Regions from separate parts of the Rhizobium indicum genome, predicted to be linked through region 2. Evidence: predicted binding sites of a transcription regulator. Region 2 holds the regulator's gene; each other region holds the start of a gene.
What was found. The regulator PhoB, encoded in region 2, activates phosphate uptake and scavenging genes when phosphate is short. The targets are predictions, from matches to a motif close to TGTCATNNANCTGTCAT.
Positions count from the first base shown of each region.

Region 1: the regulator PhoB is predicted to act here: its motif matches at 1,442-1,458, upstream of olsB (l-ornithine N(alpha)-acyltransferase).
Region 3: the regulator PhoB is predicted to act here: its motif matches at 3,271-3,287, upstream of FFM53_RS19100 (DUF1045 domain-containing protein).

Region 1 covers NZ_CP054021.1:2,246,640-2,251,758, reverse strand. The annotation lists gene FFM53_RS11195 (bleomycin resistance protein) at 1-332, opposite strand, end outside; gene olsB (l-ornithine N(alpha)-acyltransferase) at 516-1,394, opposite strand; gene FFM53_RS11185 (PAS domain-containing hybrid sensor histidine kinase/response regulator) at 1,503-3,785, opposite strand; gene lspA (signal peptidase II) at 3,841-4,344, opposite strand; gene FFM53_RS11175 (TrmH family RNA methyltransferase) at 4,341-5,119, opposite strand, start outside.
Region 2 covers NZ_CP054021.1:2,108,117-2,113,235, reverse strand. The annotation lists gene pstA (phosphate ABC transporter permease PstA) at 1-410, shown strand, start outside; gene pstB (phosphate ABC transporter ATP-binding protein PstB) at 426-1,241, shown strand; gene phoU (phosphate signaling complex protein PhoU) at 1,286-1,999, shown strand; gene phoB (phosphate regulon transcriptional regulator PhoB) at 2,132-2,815, shown strand; gene FFM53_RS10465 (GcrA family cell cycle regulator) at 3,390-3,929, opposite strand; gene FFM53_RS10460 (aspartate aminotransferase family protein) at 4,350-5,119, shown strand, end outside.
Region 3 covers NZ_CP054021.1:3,951,380-3,956,498, forward strand. The annotation lists gene FFM53_RS19085 (response regulator) at 1-1,297, shown strand, start outside; gene mnmC2 (tRNA (5-methylaminomethyl-2-thiouridine)(34)-methyltransferase MnmC2) at 1,343-2,071, opposite strand; gene FFM53_RS19095 (NAD(P)/FAD-dependent oxidoreductase) at 2,070-3,248, shown strand; gene FFM53_RS19100 (DUF1045 domain-containing protein) at 3,363-4,070, shown strand; gene puuE (allantoinase PuuE) at 4,185-5,108, shown strand; gene uraD (2-oxo-4-hydroxy-4-carboxy-5-ureidoimidazoline decarboxylase) at 5,108-5,119, shown strand, end outside.

The DNA.
Region 1 (5,119 bases), 140 kb from region 2:
CCGATATAGAAATCGCAGGAGCTGCCAATATCCCGGACGAAGAGTTGCGGTTGCGCGTCGATGAATGCCGGTGTCGAAGCTTTCGATTGTTGAGGCGTGTTCATCAAGGTCAGTCCCTGTTTCAGCGCCGTCCAGCTTTCGAAACCTTCCTTTGCCGCAACGAGCTCCTGCGCATCTGCGAGCTTGAACGCGCAGTCGAGAATCTGCCGATCGTTCAGGCCGCTGTAACGGGGGAGCCACCGCCGGATTTCGGCGGCGACAGGATGATACCTGTTCTGATGCCAACGTTTATAGAGCTTGGCTCTCTTGCGGAGGTTTTCGAAATTCGACATGGCGCATGGTTGAGATGTGTGGGCGGGCATAGCCCAGCCGGCACAATGCCGATGCGCCCCACGGAAAACGCGATGTCAGGATGAAGGGATGGCGGGGGATCGTCAAGCCTTACAGCGCCGCGCGTTTTTTCAGACGCGCAAAAGGACGCTGCAACACTTTGAATTGCCGACGATCCTCGGCGTTTAGCTCGCGAAGCGGCCGGCGTCGGCGCCGTAATAATTCAGATAACGGTCCGAAATGCTGGAGATCGGCAGCACGATCAGCACGTCGGTCGTGTTGAAGGCATGATCGACGACCGCGTGGGAGCCGACCATCGCACCGAGGCGCAGATAGCCCTTGATCAGCGGCGGCAGGGCCATCAGCGCCCGCTTCGGATTGATGGCTTCGACCGGCATCAGGTCCATGTTGCGGGCAAGATGCGGCAGGGCGCCGACGGCCCATTCGTTCTTCGCCAGCACATTGTGGTAGAGGAAGGACAGCGCCAGCGCGTGGCTTTCGAGGTAGACGCCGGGGAAAGAGGCGCAGCCGAACATGGCGCTGACGCCGTGCTTCAGCGCGTAGGCCCAGTTGCCCTGCCACAGGAGCTCGACGGTGCGCTTGGTGCGGTATTCCGGCAGCACGCAGGAGCGGCCGAGCTCCATGAAACGCTTGTCCGGATGTTTGGCGATGAGGCCCTCGATTTCGAATTCGGAAGCCGAGTAAAAACCGCCATTGGCGATAGCGACATCCTGACGCAGCAGACGATAGGTGCCGACGATCTGGTCTTCCGGGTCGCCCTCGATCGAGCGGTCGAGAACGAGAAGATGATCGCAGACGGCGTCATAGGCGTCGACATCGCGCTGCCGGCGCATGGCGTCCAGCGGCAGCTGCGCCTTCATTTCGTCGACGAAGACGCGGTAGCGCACGGCCTGGGCGGCATCGATCTCGCGTGCCGTGCGGGCAAGGCGGGTCTCCAGATTGCCGATGCGGCCGAGGATATCGCCGTCCTTCTGCACGGCAGCCGTCGAGGGCCGTGCAGCCTCCGCCGTGGTGTCACGATTCAGGATGTCGATGGCGGACATGACGATTCTCCCGTTGCCGGCTTATCGACGCCATAAAACACTTCTCTACGACAGGAAAGTGACATTTTGAATTTCCAGGCGCAAGAAGCGTGCCGGTTTCTGAGGCGCTCACCGCGCCTCTGCCCGACGGGCGGAAAGGGCGGCCACCGCCTGAACTTCGGTCAGCAGCCGCACCGGATCGACCGGCTTTATCATGACGCGGTTGGCGCCGTTGAGCAAGACTTGGCGGCGCGATTCGTCGCTCTTGTCGGCGGTGAGCACGATCACTGGCACCGAGGCGAGATCGAGCCGCCGCTCGTGGCCGCGCAGGCGTCCCAGCATGTCGATGCCGTTGCCGCCGGGCATCGAGAGGTCGCTGATGATGATATCGGGCCGATCATTCGCCTCGCAGAGCGCGTAGTCGAGCAGGGTCTCGAAATCCTCGACATGGCGCACCTTATGTCCGCCCTTTTCCAGAACGACACGCACCAGCATGGCATTGATCGGATCGTCTTCGCCGAGCAGGATGCTGAGCCCGCTGGCGGCAACCAGCGTCTCAGCCACCGAAAGGCCGAAGCCCGGCTGGTTGTCGTTCAGCGCGTCGCGTTTCTCCATGCCGCGCATGCGCCCGCGCAGCACGTCGATCAGCGACTGTTCGCGCAGCGGCCGGATCAGCCAGGCATCGAAGAGGTCGAGCGGATGGGCGCTGCGCTCTTCCGGATTGACGAGCAGCACCTTGCGCAGGCCAAGTGCGGCGATTTCGGTGCGGTCGGCAAGATGGGCAGAAAATTCCGCGGACATGCGATGGTCGATGATGATGTCGGTCGGCCGCCGTCCGCCCTTTGCCAGCTCGAGCAGTGTTGCCCGCGCCGTCTCGCCGTCGCCGACGAGATGGCAGAGGCCGCCGAGCGTAGTGATCGTTTCGGCGATAGCAGTGCGCGCCGCACCTGCCGGCGCCAGCAACACGACGCTGTTGCCGGCAAGCAGCGTGTTTCGCCGGTCTGGGCGCTCGCTGGCGATATCGACAGGGAAGCGGATGGTGAATTCGCTGCCTCTGCCCTTTTCGCTGGCAACCGTCAGCGCGCCGTTGAATTCGCGCATGATGCGGGCGGAGATGGCAAGGCCGAGCCCGGTCCCGCTGCTCTTGTCGGCAACGCTCCCGCCCTGCTCGAACTCGCCGAAGACGCGCGCCTGCTCCTCCGCCGTCATGCCGGGACCGCTGTCGGTCACGGTGATCGAGAGGTCGTCGCCGTCGAGCGACACGCGGATGAAGACGCCGCCGACCTGGGTGAACTTCACGGCGTTGCCGATAACGTTGAACAGAACCTGGCGCAGCCGCGCCGGGTCGAAGCTCATATTTTCGGGCACGTCGGATGACACGGTGGCGCCGATCTCGATACCCTTTTCATGCGCCCGGTGGGCGAGCATCTCGACGACGCTTTCGAGAAGCTTGCGCAGCGATTCCGAGCGCGGGTGCAGCGCGAAGCGGCCGACCTCGATGGTGGAGAAATCGAGCAGATCCTCGACGAGCTGCGTCAATGCATGACCGGACTGGCGGATGCTCGCAAGATAGTTCTGCTGTTCCTGCGTCAGCCGTGTCTCGGCGATCAGATGCGTCATGCCGAGGATGCCGGAAAGCGGCGTGCGCACCTCGTGGCTGACGGTGGCAAGCAACCTCGATTTGGCGGCGCTGTTATATTCGGCCTTCTGGCGGGCCTCCTCGCGGCCCTGCGCGATCAGCCGCTCATCGGTCACGTCGCGGGCAACGCTCTGCAGCAGCAGACGGCCGTTCGCCGGGTCGCGGGTGACGACATCGCGCCAGAGGAAGATGCGCTGGCCCTCCGGTGTCGAGATCTCGACATCGTAGCAATGCGGTATCGGACCGGGGCGGAAAGCAAGCCCGATCTCCTCGCAGCTGCGTCCTTCCGGACGCAACCGTCCGGTCAGGCGGCGAAAAGTGTCGTTGGCGGAGATGATGCGCCGGTCCATGGTGCGGCTGACCGTGATGTCGCCGAGCACGTCGTGCACGTCGGCGAACAGCTTTGCGCCGGCGTTCCAATCCGGCATGGGTTGACCGGGGCGCTGCCCGGCCCTGCGCGAGCGAACCATCAGCAGGGCATAACTGGCGATGACGGCAAGGCCAAGAACGACGAGACCGCCCGAAAGCAGCAGCGGATCGCCGGCATGGGCTAGCAGCATCAGGATTGTTGCGGCCAGAAGGCCGGCGCCGCCCAGCCAGTAGAACAGCAGGCGCCGTGTCGGTGCAGGCCCGCCCTGGCGGTCATCGGCGCCCCGGGGTGCCGCTGCGTTCGGCCGTGGGGAAAACACCTCCATCCGCTTCTCAAGCGGCTTGGCGGCGGGTCCACCGAAGGCGGCGGACAATCTTTCCTGCAACTGTCCCAGGTTCTGCATGCTATCTAGCTAACATGAGGCCCGTTCCGAATGCCTTCAGGATTTCGATAAGATTTTAGCGGCCGGCCTTTTTCGGCAACAGCAGCTCGTCGAGAATGACGCAGCCGGCCCCGATGGTGATGAAACTGTCGGCGAGATTGAAGACGGCGAAGGACCAGCTCTCGGTGTAGAAAAGAATGTAATCGATCACATGCCCATAGGCGAAGCGGTCGACGAGATTGCCGATCGCGCCGGCGATGATCAACGCATAACCGAGATGGGCGATCCAGCGATCCTTCGCCGTGCGGTACCACAGCCAGATGACGAAGGCGACGATGACGAGCCGCATGCCGACGATGAACCAGCCGTCCATGCCTGATAGCATCGAAAAGGCGACGCCGAGATTGTAGGTGCGGTAGAGCGCCAGCATCGGAATGACCGGCACAACCTCCTGCAGCGGCAGGTAGTGATCGACGGCGATCTTGACGACCTGGTCGATGAGAACGGCGACGACGATGAAGAAGAGGATCGGTGCCGGCCGCGAAAACAGCGCCGGGCGTGCATGCGTCTGTTCGGTCATTTGCCCTCGGCAAGTGAGAGGAGATGGCGGCGTGCCTCGAAAAGCATGACGGCGGTGGCGACGGCGAGGTTCAGTGAATCGGCGCGGCCCTGCTGCGGAATACGGGCAAGCGCGTCGGCCTCCCTGGCGAGCTGCTCCGGCAGGCCGGATTGTTCGTTGCCCATCAACAGCACGACGGGCTTTTTCCGGTAGTCGATCGTCCGGTAATCGACCGCCCCGGCAAGATGTGTCGCGACGACGGAAACGCCGGCCGATTTCCGCCAGGCGATGAATTCCTCAGGCGTCGCGCGCGCGACCGGAACGGCAAAGACCGAGCCCATGGTGGCCCGCACCGTTTCGAGCGAGAAGGGATCGGTCGTTTCTCCGAGAAGAATGATGCCGGAAGCCCCGGCCGCATCGGTCGTGCGGATGATGGTGCCGAGATTGCCGGGGTCGCGCACCCGGTCGAGCGCCACCCATGTCTCGCCCTCGCTCAGTCGGATACTCTTGAGCGGCGTCCAGCGCTGCTCGAAGATGCCGACGACCATCTGCGGATTGTCGCGGCGGGTGATCGAGGCGATCACCTTTTCGCTGACCTCGAGCACCAGCCCACCCGAGGCGACGGTCCTTGCCGCCATTTGCTCGACCAGCGGCTTGCCCTTGGCAGCCTTGGCATAGACCAGCGTGCGGATTGCCCAGCCGAGTTCGATCGCGTCGATGACGAGCTTCAGTCCTTCGGCCAGGAAAGTACCGCTTTCCTCGCGCGACTTCTTGTTCGTCAGCGCCTTGATGTCCT
Region 2 (5,119 bases):
CCCTGCCGACGATCATCATCGCGACGCGTGCGGCACTGCGCGCCGTGCCGCCGTCGATCCGCGCCGCAGCGCTCGGCCTCGGCGCTTCGAAGATGCAGATGGTGTTCCACCATGTGCTGCCGCTCGCCATGCCCGGCATCCTGACCGGCACGATCATCGGCCTGGCGCACGCGCTCGGCGAAACCGCGCCGCTGCTCCTGATCGGCATGGTCGCCTTCGTCGCCAACACGCCGACGACACCGCTCGATCCCTCGACGGCTCTGCCCGTACAGGTCTATATGTGGGCCAACGAGGCAGAACGTGCCTTCGTTGAGCGTACTTCGGGTGCCATCATTGTCCTGCTCCTGTTCCTGATCGTCATGAACATGGGCGCCATCCTCTTGCGTCGTCGCTTCGAGCGCCGCTGGTAAACGGAGTTACACATCATGAACATGTTGACGGAAGCTGCAGTTGAAAAGGCGCTGGATCACAAGATGAGCAACGTCCCGTATAAGATGATCGGAAAGGATGTCTCGGTTTACTACGGCGAGAAGCGCGCGCTTTTCGATGTGAACCTGAACGTCCGCGAAAACACCGTAACCGCCCTGATCGGCCCGTCCGGCTGCGGCAAGTCGACCTTCCTGCGGTGCCTCAACCGCATGAACGACACGATCGACGGCTGCCGCGTCACCGGCAAGATCACCCTCGACACCGACGATGTCTATGATCCCGATATCGACGTCGTCGAACTTCGCGCCCGCGTCGGCATGGTCTTCCAGAAGCCGAACCCGTTCCCGAAGACGATCTACGAAAACGTCTCCTACGGCCCGCGCATCCATGGCCTTGCCAAGTCGAAGGCCGACCTCGATCAGATCGTCGAGACCAGCCTGCAGCGCGCCGGTCTCTGGAACGAGGTCAAGGACCGCGTGCATGAATCTGGCACCGGCCTGTCCGGCGGCCAGCAGCAGCGCCTTTGCATTGCGCGTGCCGTCGCCGTCAGCCCGGAAGTCATCCTGATGGACGAGCCCTGCTCGGCGCTCGACCCGATCGCCACCGCCAAGGTCGAGGAGCTGATCCACGAGCTGCGCGAGAACTATACGATCGTCATCGTTACCCACTCCATGCAGCAGGCCGCGCGTGTCTCGCAGCGCACCGCCATGTTCCACCTCGGCAACCTCGTCGAGGAGAACGACACCGACAAGATGTTCACCAATCCCGACGATCCGCGCACCCAGGACTACATCATGGGTCGCTTCGGTTGATTTTGGCGACACCAAGCCTTCCCGTTATTCGAGGATAAAGCCCCATGGCATCGACACATATTTTTTCTGCCTACGATGATGATCTGAAGTTCCTGTCCAGGCGGATTTCCGAAATGGGCGGCCTGGCCGAGCAGATGGTCGGCGAATCCGTGCGCGCCCTCGTCAACGGCGATACGGCGCTGGCGCAGAAGGTCATCTCGGACGATGTGATCCTCGATCACGCCGAACGCGAAATCGGCGACAAGGCGATCGTCACGATCGCCCGCCGTCAGCCGATGGCCTCGGACCTGCGTGAAATCATGGGTTCGATCCGCATCGCCGCCGATCTCGAACGCGTCGGCGACCTCGGCAAGAACACCGCCAAGCGCGTCATCGCCGTCCAAAGCACCGGCGTTCCCCGCAAGCTTGCCCGCGGCCTCGAGCATCTGTCCGAGCTGGCGCTCGTCCAGCTCAAGGAAGTGCTCGATGTCTACACCAATCGTTCAGCCGACAAGGCGAATGCGATCCGTGAACGCGACAACGAGATCGACGCGATGTACACCTCGCTGTTCCGCGAACTCCTGACCTACATGATGGAAGATCCGCGCAACATCACCAGCTGCACGCATCTTCTCTTCTGCGCCAAGAACATCGAGCGCATCGGCGACCATGCCACCAACATCGCCGAGACGATCTTTTACATGGCGACAGGCGCGCAGCCGGAAGGTGATCGTCCGAAGGATGACAGCGCCAACACCGTCGGCGCGGTCACCGAATAACCGCCCGCACAGTCAATTGCGTGCGCGCCCGTCCGGGCGCGCAAAGAGGTCGCAGCCAATTTTTGAATTTGCGCAGGATGCACTGCTTAAATCACCCTGGTTTAAGGATCATGCGCGAGGAGACCGACACGCATGATCCCGAGAGTTGCAGTTGTTGAAGACGAGGAAGCCCTCAGCGTGCTTCTTCGCTACAATCTCGAAGCGGAAGGCTTCGAGGTCGATACCATCCTTCGTGGCGACGAAGCCGAAATGCGGCTCCAGGAGCGCACGCCCGATCTTCTCATCCTCGATTGGATGCTGCCGGGTGTCTCCGGCATCGAGCTCTGCCGGCGCCTGCGCATGCGGCCGGAGACCGAGCGCCTGCCAATCATCATGCTGACGGCGCGCGGCGAAGAGAGCGAGCGCGTCCGCGGGCTGTCGACGGGCGCCGACGATTATGTCGTCAAGCCCTTCTCGACCCCCGAGCTCGTTGCCCGCGTCAAGGCGATGCTACGTCGCGCCCGCCCCGAGGTGCTGTCGACGGTGCTGAAGTGCGGCGATATCGAGCTCGACCGCGAGACCCATCGCGTCCATCGCAAGACCCGCGAAGTCCGCCTTGGCCCCACCGAATTCCGCCTCCTGGAATTCCTGATGTCGTCGCCGGGCCGGGTCTTCTCCCGCTCGCAGCTTCTCGACGGCGTCTGGGGCCACGATATCTATGTCGACGAGCGCACCGTCGACGTCCATGTCGGCCGCCTGCGCAAGGCGCTGAATTTCTCCAACATGCAGGACGTCATCCGCACCGTCCGCGGCGCCGGTTATTCGATGGAAGCCTGAGGGCTTCCATCTGAGCCTGCTGACAAAGCCGCTCGCGCGAATGTCCTAACCTGCCAGGGTTAAGCCACTCGTCTCGCCCCGTCCCCGTAAAAGGGGCAAGGGACGTGCCCTGCGAAAGGGTTGGTGGGGACGGAGAGGGTTGCGGCACAATCTCTTCTCCCCTCGGGGAGAAGGTGCCGGCAGGCGGATGAGGGGGCCACACGGCACACTCTTTCCGTGATAACCTATCCCACATGCCGAATGGCTGCGCCCTGACCACGATCGAAACGACGCCAACGCGGTCGAAACCCGCATGGCGTTGTAAGAAAGACCGGCTTCCCTGGCCCCCTCATCCGCCCTACGGGCACCTTCTCCCCGAGGGGAGAAGAGGGAATCGAGATGTTGCGGCATGTCACTTCGCCCCTTGAGAACCGAAGGAAAGGTCGAGACCCATGGCTCGACCCTGGTAGGTGGCGGCAGCCGGATGAGGGCAAGTCGGCGTTCTCAACGAACTGAACACCCAAGCGCTCCCATCCGCGCATAAAAAAACGGGCCAATCGGCCCGTTTTCTGCATTCTAGCAATGGTCAGCCCGCTCAGCTGGCCCGCGCTGCCGCCCGGCGGCGTTCGTTGACCGGCTGGTAGGCAAGCTTCTGGTGATAGCTGCAATAGGGCGAATTGTCGGGGGACTCGCAGCCGCAGAAATGGAAGTCGTCCTTCAGCGGATCGCCGACCGGCCACTTGCAGGTGCGCTCGGTCAGTTCCGTCAGGCCGAGGCGGCGCGAAATCGGCACCACCACATTGCCTCTTGGCACGTATTCCATTTCCTCGATCGTTTCGATCTCGATCTCGATCTCTTCCTTCAGCATCGTCGCGCCCTGCTGGCGGGTAACGGTGCGGGTGGTGATGCGAGAGGCGAAGTTCGGCGCGCGCGGCGCCGATGTATTGCGCTTCGGCGTTCGCGCCGCGGTGTTGGTGCCGCCGGCCTTGGCACGGCCGGGAAGGCACAGCCGGTGCACTTTGCCGATGACCGCGTTTCTGCTGACCCCGCCAAGCTGCGCAGCGATCTGGCTGGCGCTCAGTCCTTCGGCCCAAAGTTTCTTGAGTTTCTCGACCCGCTCGTCTGTCCAGTTCATGCCCTGTCTCCACCTTTTGCGTTGGTGATGGCAGAATCCCTCACCGTTGTCCCGGGAGCTCCGAAACAAGAAACGCTTGATCAATTTTGGTGACTAGTTCCGCCGCATGCAGTCTAGTAATTGATCTTTAACCTAGTGTGAGCCTGACTCCGTGACAAGAGTCGCATGAATCCGGATGAATCGAATTCGTAGTTTTCCCCAACTTGCTGCCCCTGCGTGTCATTTCTGCAATAATGCCTGTTGAAGACTGAAAATGCCGCTGTACACCTGTGCTGCATACGCTAAGGGCGCCGTTTTGTTGACATTGCAGCGCGAAAAGGAAATAGTGCCACTCGCCGCCGCAAGGCGGCATTTTTGATTTTTCGGGCCTGGTTTCCTTAGCCGGAGTCATTGCCCGGCAACTTTGATGGAGATCGCGCCATGGCTGAAGCCGCGCCGCTTTATGACACCTATTCTCGTGCCCCGCTGCGGTTCGAGCGAGGCGAGGGCGTATGGCTGATCACCGAAACTGGCGAGCGATATCTCGATTTCGGCGCCGGCGTCGCCGTCACCTCCGTCGGCCACAGCAATCCGCATGTGGTCGGCGCGCTGAAGGAGCAGGCCGACAAGGTCTGGCACCTGTCGAACATCTACGAGATCCCCGGACAGGAGCGTCTGGCAAAACGCCTGACGGACGCCACCTTCGCCGACAAGGTGTTCTTCACCAACTCGGGTGCCGAGGCGCTCGAATGCGCGATCAAGACGGCGCGTCGCTATCAGTTTTCCAAGGGCCATCCCGAGCGCTTCCATATCATCACCTTCGAAGGCGCCTTCCACGGACGGACGCTGGCGACGATCGCCGCCGGCGGCCAGGAGAAATATCTCGAAGGCTTCGGCCCCAAGGCGCCGGGTTTCGATCAGGTGGCTTTCGGCGATATCGAAGCGGTCCGCGCCGCGATTACCGATGCCACGGCTGGCATCCTCATCGAGCCGGTGCAGGGCGAGGGCGGCGTTCGCCCCGCCACGCCTGAGTTCATGAAGGCGCTTCGCCAGCTCTGCGACGACAACGGCCTGCTGTTGATCCTCGACGAGGTCCAGACCGGCGTCGGCCGCACCGGCAAGCTCTTCGCCCATGAATGGTCGGGCATCACACCCGATATCATGGCTGTCGCCAAGGGCATCGGCGGCGGTTTCCCGCTCGGCGCCTGCCT
Region 3 (5,119 bases), 1.8 Mb from region 2:
CGCACCCGACCTGCCCGCCGCCGTGATCGGCGACGCCGGGCGTTTCCGCCAGATCGTTACCAATCTTGTCGGTAACGCCGTCAAGTTCACCGAGCGCGGCCATGTCTTCGTCGATGTCGGCTTCCAGCCGGCGGCCGGCGGCGAGATCATGGCGTGCATCCGCATCGAGGATACCGGCATCGGCATTCCGTCGGAGAAGCTCGAATCGGTCTTTGATAAATTCTCGCAGGTGGACGCCTCGTCGACCCGGCGGCATGAAGGAACCGGCCTCGGTCTTGCGATCACCGCCGGGCTCGTCGACCTTTTCGGCGGTTATCTCAACGTCGAAAGCGAATGGGGCAAGGGCTCCGTCTTCACTATCAACCTGCCGTTTCCGGTGGCGGCCGCCCGCCTTGAGCCGAAGCCGTTGCCGATCAACGTGCAGGGCGCGCGTATCCTCGTCGTCGACGACAATGAAGTAAACCGGCGAATCCTCACCGAGCAGCTATCTCTCTGGGGCTTCGACGGCGTGGCCGCAGAAGGCGGCGGCACCGGGCTTGCGATCCTGGAAGCGGCGGCCGGCCTCGGCGTTACCGTCGATGCCGTCGTGCTCGACTATCACATGCCTGATATGAACGGCGCCGATGTCGCGCGCCGGCTGCGCGCCGACCCTCGCTTCGTCGAACTGCCGATCATCTTCCTGACGTCGATGGATATTTCGGGCACCGAAAAGGAATTCGCGGCGCTGAACGGCCACGCGCATCTGATGAAGCCGGCGCGCGCCAACGTGCTGCGCAACACCGTCGTTGAAGTGGTGCGCGCCAGCCGCGTCAAGCAGGCTTCCGAGGCCGAGATTGCCCGGCTGCAGACGGAAGTGGCCGTGCCGGCGCCTGCGCCGCAGAAACGGGCCGCTGAATTCGTCGACGTGCTCGTTGCCGAGGACAACGAGGTCAACCAGATCGTCTTCACCCAGATCCTGCAAGGCACGGGTCTTTCCTTCCTCGTCGTGGACAATGGCGAGGAAGCAGTCGCCGCCTGGGAGCGGCATACGCCGCGCATCATCATGATGGACGTCTCAATGCCCGTCATGAACGGCCATCAAGCCACCCAGACGATCCGCGAACGCGAAAAGGGGCAGGGGCACCGGGTGCCGATCATCGGCGTTACCGCCCATGCGCTCGAAAGCGACCGCGAACTCTGTCTCGATGCCGGCATGGACGACTACATGTCGAAGCCGATCAGCCCCGAACTGCTCGAGGAAAAAATCCGCCAGTGGCTCGGAACGAGCGAGCAACTGCCGGAGCGCACCAGCTACTGATCTCCGGATAATTTTTATGAACGGCGATGGTTAGTGGGTAGCGCTTCAGCGCCCAATATTTTTTACGCCGCAGAGCATTTCGCGCTTGCCGGCAAAGCCCTTGCGGCGCTCAACGGCAAAACCTGCGGCGATGAGGTTGCGGCGCACGAAGCCCGCCGCCGCATAGGTGGCGAAGGTGCCGCCGGCTGTGCTTTTCTCGCAGATGAGCCGCATCAGTTCCTCCGACCACATATCGCTGTTGCGCGATGGGGCGAAGCCGTCGAGATACCAGGCGTCGAAGCCGCGCTTGGCTGCCGCGACGCCCTGCAAAGCATGACCGCAGACCACGCGGAGCGTCGTCTGGGCATCGAGATCGAGCTCAACGATGCCATCAGGTGCTTGCGGCCACGCCGCCATCAGCGCTTCGCGTTCTGCATCGATCTCCGGCCAGTGCGACAGCGCCCGGCCGATTTCTTCGCCGCGCATCGGGTGGAGTTCGAAGGAGATGAAATGCAGGTGCTGGCCGTCTGCACGGTGGAGTTTCCATTGCCGCCAGGTCTCGGCGAAGTTCAGCCCGGTGCCGAAGCCGAGCTCGCCGATCAGGAATCGCTGCCGCCCGTTCCAGCGCTCCGGCAGGCCATTGCCGGCGAGAAAAACGTGGCCGCATTCCAGCCGCCCGTCGGTCTGACAATAAAAATGATCGCCAAAGGCCATGGAATAGGGCATATCGCCGTCGCGCCATTCGAGCGGCTGCGGCGCGCCTGCGCCAATCTGATCGGGGTTCACGTCTGTCATGGAAAAAGCCGATAGTCCTCGGCCGGTCTCAGGTCAATCGTCCTCAGAATTGCTGATCGTCGGCGGCGGCATCATGGGGCTCTGGGCGGCCGTCCATGCCGAGCGCCGGGGCATCCGTGCCGTTATTGCCGACGCCGGCAGGTTGGGCGAAGGTGCAAGCGGCGGCCTGCTCGGCGCGTTGATGCCGCATATGCCGGACCGGTGGTCGGAGAAGAAGCAGTTTCAGTTCGATGCGCTGGTCTCGCTCGAAGCCGAGATCGCCGTGCTCGAAGCCGAGACCGGACTTTCTGCCGGCTACCGCCGTTCCGGACGGCTGATCCCGCTGCCGAAGCCCCATCTCAACACAATAGCGCGCGGCCATTTCGAGGACGCCGAACGCCATTGGCGGGCGGGCGAACGTCGCTTCCACTGGCATGTGGTCGACGGGCCTGATGTAGACGGTTGGATCGAGGCGTCTGCCGGCGAGAGCGGCTTCGTGCATGACACGCTCGCCGCCCGCGTTGCTCCCCGCTTGCTGGTCGCAGCGCTCATCGCCTTCCTGCGGCGGGCAAAGCATGTTCGCATCCTGGAGCATGCGACGGTTGCCGGCCTCGATCCCGATTGCGGTACGGCCGAAATCAACGGCGAAACCATTGTTTTCAGTCACTGCATCCTGGCTGCCGGCCATCAGTCCTTTCCGTTGTTGCAAGGTCTGACGCCGGGGCTGAAACAACCGCTCGGCCAGCCGGTCAAGGGGCAGGCGGCATTATTGAAAGCCGATATCGACCCGGCGCTGCCGACGATCTTCCTCGACGGGCTCTATGTCGTCGCGCATGAGGGCGGGCACGCGGCAATCGGAAGCACCAGCGAGAACCGCTTTGACGATCCTACATCCACCGACGTCCAGCTCGACGTGCTGATCGAGGCGGCACGGGGCATCGTACCGACGCTTCGCGACGCCCCTGTTATCGAGCGCTGGGCCGGGCTTCGCCCGAAGGCGATCGATCGGGATCCGATGATCGGCCGCCATCCCGACCACCGGCGCCTGATCGCGCTGACCGGCGGCTTCAAGGTCAGCTTCGGCCTCGCCCACCGGCTGGCGGAGGCGGCGATATGTATCGCAGGCGATACAGACTGCGGATTTTTGCTGCCGGAAAGCTTCGCAATTTCAAGCCACATCGCGGCGGCTTCACGTTAAACGTGAATTAGACGCCGCTGCGTTTCGTTATTCTGTCATGCAAATCACCTATCTGCTTGCGCATCGACAGCGCCGGATCTGAACGGTGCTCACTTCCTTGATGGAGGAAATTGCATGCGCTATGCCATTTGCTTCACGCCTCCGGCGAGCGACCCGTTGTCGCTCGTGGCCGCCAATTGGCTTGGCCGAAACGTGTTTTCGGGCGATATGATGGAGCCTCCGGCAGTTCGTGGCCTCGGTATTCACGAGATCGCCTTCCATACCGCCGTGCCGCGGCGCTACGGCTTTCACGGTGTTTTGAAGGCGCCCTTTCATCTGTCCCACGACATGCCCGAATCGCAACTCCTGCGCGATCTGATGCGTTTTTCCGGGACCTTCGTTCCCTTTCAGATTCCGCGTATCGAAGTCGCCCGGCTCGGCAATTTCTACAGCCTGCTGCCGAGCACTCCCTGCGAGCAGATCCAGTATCTCGCCTCGGCGATCGTGCAGGAATTCGATCGTTTTCGCGCACCGCTCAGCGAGGCCGAGATCGAACGCAGCGATCCGGACGGGCTGTCGGCGACGCAATTTTCCAATCTGCATCGCTGGGGCAATCCCTATGTGATGGAGGAGTTCCGCTTCCATATGCCTGTGACAGGCCCCGTCAACGCGATCGACATGCCGCGCATCGAGCCGGTGTTGCGGACGATCTTCGAGCCTGTCCTCTGCGAACCTGTAATGGTTTCCAACGTTGCCCTGATGATCGAAGAGGGCACTGGCGGTCCTTTCCGCGTTCACTCGCTGCATCCGATGGGCAAGGTCAGCGCGCGCAAAATCGCTTGAATCTGCTGATGAGCTAAAGGCTTGTGCCGTAAACGCAAATCCGGCCGAGCAGTTTCCGTCTCGACATTCCGGCTGCGGATGCTACCGTTCCCCGTCTTTTCAGAAGGTGATTTGATGGTATCCGAGACTTATCCGCGCAATCTCGTCGGTTACGGGCGTCTGACGCCCGATCCGAAATGGCCGGACGAGGCACGCGTCGCCGTGCAGTTCGTCGTCAACTACGAGGAGGGCGGCGAAAGCTCGATCCTCGACGGAGATCCGGCTTCCGAAAACCTGTTGTCGGAGATCGTCGGTGCGGCCGCCTGGCCAGGGCAGCGCAACCTCAACATGGAATCGATCTATGAGTATGGTTCGCGTGCCGGCTTCTGGCGGCTCTGGCGAATGTTCACCGATCTCAAGGTGCAGGCGACCGTCTACGGCGTAACGCTGGCGATGGCCCGCAACCCCGAGGCCGTCGCTGCGATGAAGGAGGCCGGCTGGGAGATCGCCAGCCACGGCTACCGCTGGCTGGAATATAAGGATTTTCCCGAAGATCTGGAGCGCAAGCATATCCTCGAAGCCGTGCGCCTGCACACCGAACTCACCGGCGAGCGGCCCTACGGCATGTATCAGGGCAAGCCTTCCGACAATACGCTTCGGCTGGTGCAGGAGGAGGGCGGTTTCCTCTATTCCTCCGATTCCTATGCCGATGACCTGCCCTATTGGGTGAAGGGCGTCGACGGGAAACCCTTCCTGATCATCCCCTATACGCTCGAAACCAACGACATGCGTTTTGCGACGCCGCAGGGCTTCAATGCCGGCGATCAGTTCTTCACCTATCTGAAGGACGCTTTCGACACGCTTTATGAGGAAGGCAAGGCGGGCAGCCCAAAGATGATGTCGGTCGGATTGCATTGCCGCCTCGTCGGACGTCCCGGCCGGGCGGCAGCGCTGAAGCGCTTCATCGAATATGTGCTGAAGCATGACAAGGTCTGGATTCCGCGCCGCATCGAGATCGCCGAGCATTGGCACAAGCATCATCAGCCGGAAGCGCTCTGATGATGTCGCGC